DNA from 2 places in the Kitasatospora sp. NBC_00315 genome. Region 1 is predicted to be linked to the other one. Evidence: riboswitches for the same ligand, from Rfam matches in the RefSeq annotation. Region 1 holds a riboswitch; the other holds the start of a gene.
The links. A riboswitch is a leader RNA that binds a small molecule or an ion and turns the genes downstream of it on or off. The one in region 1 is predicted to bind cyclic di-AMP.
Positions count from the first base shown of each region.

Region 1 (4,158 bases):
GCCGCCGGTGAGTACGCCGATCAGCCGGGCCTGGGTGACCGCCGGGTCCTCGGCCAGCTGGAAGGCGCCGGCGATCGACAGCGAGGCGAACCCGTGCGCCACCGCCCGCACCGTCCGGGCCGCGTGGATGATCTCGGAGCCCTCCAGCCCGTACTCCCGCAGCACCGCGACGATCACCCCGACCAGGGCGGCCGCCGCTTCGGCCAGTTCGTCGTCGAGCTGCGGCGCCTGCGGCAGCGAGGCGTACCGGTGCGGGTGCTCGGTGGCGTACGCGTGGTAGGCGCGCAGCACCGCCTCGACCGCCGCGTCGCCGCCGCGCCCGACGGCCGCGGCCGCGAGCTCGGCGGTGAGCTCCTCGGTGATCCGTACCGCCACCAGGCGGCGCAGCTCGGCGAGGCCGCCGGAGACGTGCTTGTAGAGGGAGGGGGTGGCGACGCCGGCGCGGGCGGCGACGGCGGCCAGGGTCAGGGCCCCGGGGCCCTGCTCGTCGATCAGGTCGAGGGCGTGCGTGACGACGCCCTCCGGGGTGAGTCCGACGCGTGGCAAGGGGTTCTCCGTGGGGGAAGGGGCGAACGGGGGACTACGCCGACTCGCCGAGGAAGGCGAGGAGGGCGTCGGCGGTGGTCTGCGGGCGCTCCAGCATCAGGTAGTGCCCGGCCCCCTCGATCATCACCTTGCGGCCGTTCAGCGCGGCGGCCTGGTGGTCGGCGACCAGTTCGGGCTTGGGGAAGTCAGGGTCCCCGGAGCCCATCACGGCCAGCGCCGGGCAGGTCACGGCGGTGCTCCAGCCGACCGGCGCGGCGTTCCCACCGAGGTGGCCCCGGGTGGCCTGCTTGCGGCCGGGGGTCCGCAGGGCGGCCACCACGCCGGTCCGGTGCTCCTCGAAGCCGGCGGGCTTGGTGGGGAAGGCGAAGCGCTGGTAGGTGCCCCAGGTGCTGGGGAAGCGCAGCCAGAGCGCTCCGACGGTCTTCATCAGCGCCTTCTGGAAGGCGTTCGCCGGGGGGCCCTCGATGAACGCGCTCAGCAGGGCGATCCCGGCGACCCGCTCGGGGGCCAGCCCGGCCGCCCTGACCACGGTGGCGCCGGTGTACGAGTGGCCGACCAGCACGGCGCGCCCGATGCCGAGGTGGTCGAGCAGGGCGAGGGCGTCGGTGGCGATCGCGGCCGGGGAGTAGTCGTCCCAGGCGATCGAGGCGTCGCCGAAGCCGCGCAGGTCCATCGTGACGACCCGGTGGCCGGCCGCGGCCAGCAGCGGGCGCAGGTCCCGGTAGATGCTGCGGGAGACCAGCATGCCGGGCAGCAGCAGGACGGTGGTGCCGGTGCCGTGCCCGGTGTCGTCGTACCCGAGCCGGCCGCCGGGGACGTCGAGGTAACGGGTGGCGAGTGCGTCGGTGCTGGACATCGCGGGCCTCCTTGGCCTGTGGGCCGTGCTGTCGGCGTGCTGCCGATAGCCATAAAGCTAAGGCTAATAGCCTTAGCCGTCAAGCGGCGTTCGCGAGGTCGTGCCGTCCGACGGCGGGGGATGCCGTGGTCCGGGCCGACGGCGGGAGGGGGGCCGCCGCAGGGGCGGCGGGCGGCGCACGCCCCGCCCCCGCCGGGCTCAGATCCCGTCGACCTTGAACGGGTCGTGCTCGGCCAGCAGCTTCTCCAGCCGGGCCTGGTCGACCCGGGTGACGATCTCGGTGTTCTCCTGGCGGTCCCGGATCACCTTGGCCAGCGTGAAGGCGGACGTCACGGTGTACAGCAGGCCGACCGCCAGGAAGGCCCGGGTCCACGTGCCGACCGGGAGATAGGCGATCCCGACCGCGAGGGCGGTGGCGGCGATGGCGAAGGACAGCACGGCCTGGACGTGGTACGCCGCCGTGGTGCGCGACTGCATCGATGAGGTCATGCGGTCAGGATGGCCGCGCGCCATGCCGCGCACATGAGTACGTGTACTCAAAATTGGGCAGCGGTTCGTTGACACATGCTCACGATCCGTAGTGGCACCGGAAGGCAACCATGCCAAAACGCCCATTCCGCCCACACTGATGGTGACTCACATCCTCGGACGGCTTGGAATCAGAGCTGCCTAGGATTAACGTTTGATAACGCAGCGCGGTCGGCAACGCCGTGACCAGACGGCACCGTGCGCCTGCGCCTAATCCCGACGACGGGCCCTGCGGGGTGCGTCCGGGAGCCGGGGAACCACCGTTCCTTGGGGTGAATCGGCCAGGCCCAGGCCCGGCCGTAGGAGACCTTCCTGCTCCGAACCCGTCAGCTAACCCGGTAGGCGCGAAGGAAGGAAAGGAGCGCGCCTCCGTGGCGTCGACGCACTCTCCGGCATACCCTCCCGGCTCCGCGGCCGGAACCCAGCTGCTCGAAGAGCCCGGGCCGCCGGCCTACGCCGGTGCGTACGGGGACTCCCCGGGCGGTGGGGCCGCGGCCTCGCAGTCGGCCGACAGCAACCGGCACCGGATGCCCCGTCAGACCCGTGGGACGGCCCCGCTGCTCGGTGTCACCGCGATGGCCGCCACCCTCGGCGCCACCGGTTTCGCCTCCGCGACCCCCGCCGCCGCACCGGCCGTCAGCACGCCCGACGAGGCGCCGGCACTCTCGGCCGACCCCGGACTGGCGCTCGCCGCCCGGATCCAGCAGCAGGCCGACAGTCAGCGCACCGCCGCCGACGAGAGCGCCCGGGTGGTGGCCGCCCAGGTGGCCGAGACCAAGCGCGCCGCGCAGCAGCACGAGGCCGAGCAGGCCGCCGCGGCCGCGGAGCGGGCCGAGCTCGACGCCGTCCAGCTGCCGGTCCACGACTACCACCTGTCCGCGCACTACGGGCAGAGCGCCTCGTACTGGGCACACCTGCACACCGGCCTCGACTTCGCCGCCTCCACCGGCACCCCGGTGTACGCGGTCGGCTCCGGCAGCATCACCTCGGCCGGCTGGTCCGGCTCGTACGGCTACCGGATCATCCAGACGCTGCCCGACGGCACCGAGATCTGGTACTGCCACCTCTCCTCGATCCTCAAGACCTCGGGCAAGGTCGTCCCGGGTCAGCAGATCGGCAAGGTCGGCGCCACCGGCAACGTCACCGGCCCGCACCTGCACGTCGAGGTGCGCCCCGACGGCGGCGCTCCGGTCGACCCGGAGGCCTGGTTCCAGCAGCGCGGCCTCAACCCCTGACGGACCGTCCCGGCCCCGGCCCCGCGCGGGGCCGGGGCCGGGCGCCGTTCACTCCCCGGCGTCCTGCTCCTGCGGGAGGCCGTCCTGGGGGAAGCCGTCCTGCGGGTACGCGTCCTCGGCCGGCAGGGTCGCCAGGTACGCGTCGATCTCCTCCTGGCCCGGTTCGGGCGCCAGGTCCGGGTACTGCGTGACCAGCAGCTCGGCGAGCCCCGGCACCGTCCAGCCGCCCAGCAGCTCCAGGGCCCGCGCGACGACCGCCGCCTCGAAGTCCGCCGGATCGCCCGCCAGCTCCGGCGGCATCGGCAGCCCGAGTGCGGTCAGCCCGGCCAGGTTGCGGTAGCTGCGCCGGGTCAGCCCGTCCTCCAGCAGCAGCCGCCCGCCGTCGGTGGCCATCCCGATCGCCAGCATCCGGGCCGGACCCCAGCCACCGTCGCCGTCCACCCGGTCCAGGACGCCCGCCTCCTCCAGCGCCCGGTACGCCGACGCGCGGTCCTCCTGCGCCAGCTCGCGGAAGCCGTCCAGCCAGGCGCGCACCGCCGCCGGATCCCGGTCGTCCACGCCGTCCGCGCGCAGCAGCAGCGTGTACAGCCGGGGCCAGGTCACCAGGTCCGCCCGGCGCAGCAGCCCGGCCGCCACCTCGCCCTGCCACTCGGCCTCCGCCCGCAGCCGCTCCCGGCGCTTGGCGTTCAGCCGCTTGACGGCCCGCTGGTGCTCGATCAGCAGCAGCACCGCCGCCCCGTACGCGAGCGGGTCCTCGTCCGGGGCCGGCTGGACGTACAGGTGGAGCCGCTCGTACAGCAGCTGCTCCAGCAGGGCCGAGGTCAGCTCCGGCCAGCCGTCGTGCAGCCTGGCGCCGCCGAGCTCCAGCAGCGTCAGCACCACCCGCAGCGGGCCCTCGGCCACCGGTTCGCGGCCCTCGGCCGCCGCCCAGGCGAGCAGTTCGGCGGACCGGGTCCGCGGGACGAGCCGCAGGTCATCGTGGTTCATGTGACG
Region 1 is NZ_CP108025.1:3,824,918-3,829,075, reverse strand. Features, by position in the region: gene OG823_RS15535 (TetR-like C-terminal domain-containing protein) at 1-546, opposite strand, end outside; gene OG823_RS15530 (alpha/beta fold hydrolase) at 581-1,402, opposite strand; gene OG823_RS15525 (YiaA/YiaB family inner membrane protein) at 1,601-1,891, opposite strand; cyclic di-AMP (ydaO/yuaA leader) riboswitch at 2,128-2,289, shown strand; gene OG823_RS15520 (M23 family metallopeptidase) at 2,458-3,165, shown strand; gene OG823_RS15515 (hypothetical protein) at 3,214-4,152, opposite strand.

Region 2 (4,158 bases), 390 kb from region 1:
CGGCGCCCACCAAAGACATGTCGGAGGATCCTAGGCACGTCACGACCCTCTGCGACAGGGATTACCCATCAGGTGACCAGGCTCACGCCTTCGGCCCACCGGATACCGTCGGGACATGCCTGTTCAGCCGCACACCGACCAGCCCGAACCGCAGCGCTCCGGTGGGGCGCCCGCCCAGCCGCCCCTGTTCACGTGGGAGTTCGCCGCCGATCCGTACCCCGCTTACGCGTGGTTGCGCGAGCACGCCCCCGTGCACCGCACGACCCTCCCCAGCGGGGTGGAGGCCTGGCTGGTCACCCGGTACGCGGACGCCCGACAGGCGTTGGCCGACGGCCGGCTCTCCAAGAATCCCGCCCATCACAGCGAGCAGGCGCACCGCACGGGCCGGGTGGGCATTCCGGGGGAGCGGCAGGCGGACCTCATGACGCACCTGCTCAACATCGACCCGCCGGACCACACCCGGTTGCGCCGACTGGTCTCCAAGGCGTTCACCCCGCGCCGGGTGGCCGAGTTCGGACCGAGGGTCCAGCAGCTGACCGACCGCCTGCTCGACTCCTTCGCGGCGCGCGGATCGGCCGATCTGATCCACGAGTTCGCCTTCCCCCTCCCCATCTACGCGATCTGCGACCTGCTGGGGGTTCCTCCGGAGGACCAGGACGACTTCCGCGACTGGGCCGCGATGATGATCCGGCACGGCGGCGGCCCGCGCGGCGGGGTGGCCAGGGCGGTGAAGCGGATCCGGGCGTACCTGCTGGAGCTGATCCACCGCAAGCGGGCCGATCTCGGGGACGACCTGATCTCCGATCTGATCCGGGCGAGCGACCACGGGGAGCACCTCACCGAGAACGAGGCCGCGGCGATGTGCTTCGTCCTCCTCTTCGCGGGATTCGAGACGACGATCAACCTGATCGGCAACGGCATGTACGCGCTGTTCCGGAACCCGGGGCAGCTCGATCTGCTCCAGGGCTCCCTCGCGCGTGGCGAGCGCGGGCTGCTGGAGACCGGGATCGAGGAGCTGCTCCGCTACGACGGTCCGGTGGAGCTGGCCACCTGGCGGTTCGCCACCGAGCCGCTGGCCATCGGCGGGGTGGACATCCCGGTGGGTGATCCGGTGCTGGTGGTGCTGGCGGCGGCCGACCGCGACCCGGCCCGGTTCGCCGACGAGAACACGCTCGACCTCGCCCGCAAGGACAACCCGCACCTGGGGTTCGGTCACGGCATCCACTACTGCATCGGCGCCCCGCTGGCCCGACTGGAGGGGCAGGCCGCGCTGGCGACGCTGCTGACCCGGCTGCCCGATCTGCGCCTCGCGGCGGATCCGGCCGATCTGCGCTGGCGCGGTGGCCTGATCATGCGCGGACTGCGGGAACTGCCGATCGAATTCACGCCGGAGAAGGCGTCGGATCCGGTCGACTCGCCCTGACGGCGTGTCGGACAGAACCGGTCATGGGCGGTCAGAAGGCGTATCAATCCGTACATATGGGTGTGGTTTGTAGACGATCCAATGCTTGTCGTAATTTCCGCGTGATGTGAGCGATATGAGCTTGTGATTGATCTGAGGATCTGTCTACTCTCCCTGCAGTTCGCAGCTGCGAGCCCCGTGCGCGGAACGCCGAGTCCTGCCCGCCGCGCCTCCGGGAAACCGACCAGACCCTCGGGCAGGGGCGGGGGACCCAGGTTTTTCTGCCGTTCCCCACGGCTTGGGGTGAAGCCGCCCTAGCAGGATCGTTCCTGCGACCGGCGGCCGGGCCACCTCCCGGTCCGAACCCGACAGCTCACCTCGCAGGCGTGCGGAGAGGGACATCCTCATGCTGTTCGTTGGTAACGGTCGTCACCGTCGTCGTACCCGGACCGAGAAGGTCATCGCCGTGGCGGGCGTGGCCGGCATCGGCCTCTCGATGCCGCTCCTCACCGCCACCGGCGCCCACGCGGCCCCCGTCACCATCTGGGACAAGGTGGCCCAGTGCGAGAGCGGCGGGAACTGGAGCATCAACACCGGCAACGGGTACTACGGCGGGCTGCAGTTCAGTCAGAGCACCTGGAAGGCCTACGGCGGCGGCCAGTACGCCCCACAGGCGCACCGGGCCAGTAAGGGGCAGCAGATCTCGGTCGCGGAGAAGGTGCTCGCCGCGCAGGGGCCCGGCGCCTGGCCGGTCTGCTCGGGCAAGGCCGGCCTGCGCAAGGGCGGCCCGGCCGCCCAGGCCGACACCTCCGACTCCGTCACCGAGTCCTCCTCCGCGGAGTCCTCGGCCGACTCCCGCTCGGCCGACTCCCGCTCGGCCGCCGCGCCGCCGGGGGCGGACCGGTCGGACGACACGGCCGACCGGAACCCCGACTTCACCGGCCGTACGGGCTGGGACGCGGACGCCCGGGTCTTCTGGTACCAGGACAACGGCGACTGGTACTGGACCAGCCACCGCAGCGTCTACGACCAGTACGCGGGCGCCGCCGCGCAGGCCGCCCCGCAGGCCGCGGCCGCCACGGCCACCGCTCCCGTCACCGGCGGCCGGAGCTACACCGTGCAGAGCGGCGACACCCTCGGTTCCATCGCCGGCGGCCAGGGCGTGGCCGGCGGCTGGAGCGCGCTGTACGACGGCAACCGTCCGGTCGTCGGCGGCGACCCGGACCTCATCGTGCCGGGTCAGGTCCTGGATCTCGGGCGGGCCTGACCCCCGGTCCGGGCCCGCCCGCGCGCGGGCCCGGGCCGGGCGGGCCGCCCGAGAGGCGGGTGCGGCGGTCGTACATATCCGGTACGGCCCCCTTCGTTCTGCTCTGGGTGCATCCCGCGCGGCATCCAGGTGAACTACTGACGGGTAGCCGGGCCACACCCTGAGACGGGACCCGGGCCGACGTGGCCCAGCGAGCCCTTGCGGTTAGGCTCTGGTCGTAACGACTCCGCAATCATCCGCAGACACCACAACAGTTTGCGGGTACCTGCTTCCGCTAGGAGATGCCTCGTGCCGTCCATTGATGTCGTCGTAGCCCGTGAGATTCTCGACTCGCGTGGCAACCCCACGGTCGAGGTCGAGGTCGGTCTCGACGACGGCAGCACCGGCCGTGCCGCTGTCCCCTCGGGCGCCTCGACCGGTGCTTTCGAGGCGCTGGAGCTGCGTGACGGTGACAAGAACCGCTACTTCGGCAAGGGCGTGGAGAAGGCCGTTCTGGCCGTCATCGAGCAGATCGGCCCGGAGCTGGTCGGCTACGACGCCACCGAGCAGCGCCTGATCGACCAGGCCATGCTCGACCTGGACGCCACCCCGGACAAGTCCTCGCTCGGCGCCAACGCCATCCTGGGCGTCTCGCTGGCCGTCGCGCACGCCGCCTCCGAGGCCTCGGACCTGCCGCTGTTCCGCTACCTCGGCGGCCCGAACGCGCACGTCCTGCCCGTCCCGATGATGAACATCCTCAACGGCGGCTCGCACGCGGACTCCAACGTCGACATCCAGGAGTTCATGATCGCTCCGATCGGCGCGGAGTCCTTCTCCGAGGCCGTCCGCTGGGGCGTCGAGGTCTACCACACGCTCAAGGGCGTCCTGAAGGAGCGCGGCCTCTCCACCGGCCTCGGCGACGAGGGCGGCTTCGCCCCGAACCTGGAGAGCAACCGCGAGGCGCTCGACCTCATCGTCGAGGCCATCAAGAAGGCCGGCTACGTGCCCGGCAAGGACGTCGCGCTGGCGCTCGACGTCGCCGCCTCCGAGTTCTACAAGGACGGCGCCTACCAGTTCGAGGGCAAGGGCCTTTCCTCGGCCGAGCTCATCGACTACTACGCCGAGCTGGTCGCCGCCTACCCGCTGGTCTCCATCGAGGACCCGCTGGACGAGCAGGACTGGGACGGCTGGAAGGCCATGACCGTCAAGCTCGGTGACAAGGTCCAGCTGGTCGGCGACGACCTGTTCGTCACCAACCCGACCCGCCTCGCCCGCGGCATCGAGACCGGCACCGCCAACGCGCTGCTGGTGAAGGTCAACCAGATCGGCTCGCTCACCGAGACCCTGGACGCCGTCGAGCTGGCCCAGCGCAACGGCTACCGCTGCATGATGTCGCACCGCTCCGGTGAGACCGAGGACGTCACCATCGCGGACCTCGCCGTCGCCACCAACTGCGGCCAGATCAAGACCGGCGCCCCGGCCCGCTCCGAGCGCGTCGCCAAGTACAACC
Region 2 is NZ_CP108025.1:3,438,039-3,442,196, reverse strand. Features, by position in the region: gene OG823_RS13800 (cytochrome P450) at 116-1,423, shown strand; cyclic di-AMP (ydaO/yuaA leader) riboswitch at 1,634-1,803, shown strand; gene OG823_RS13795 (transglycosylase family protein) at 1,809-2,669, shown strand; gene eno (phosphopyruvate hydratase) at 2,958-4,158, shown strand, end outside.
Region 2: linked by a shared signal. The riboswitch ahead of OG823_RS13795 (transglycosylase family protein) and the one ahead of OG823_RS15520 (M23 family metallopeptidase) in region 1 are both predicted to bind cyclic di-AMP.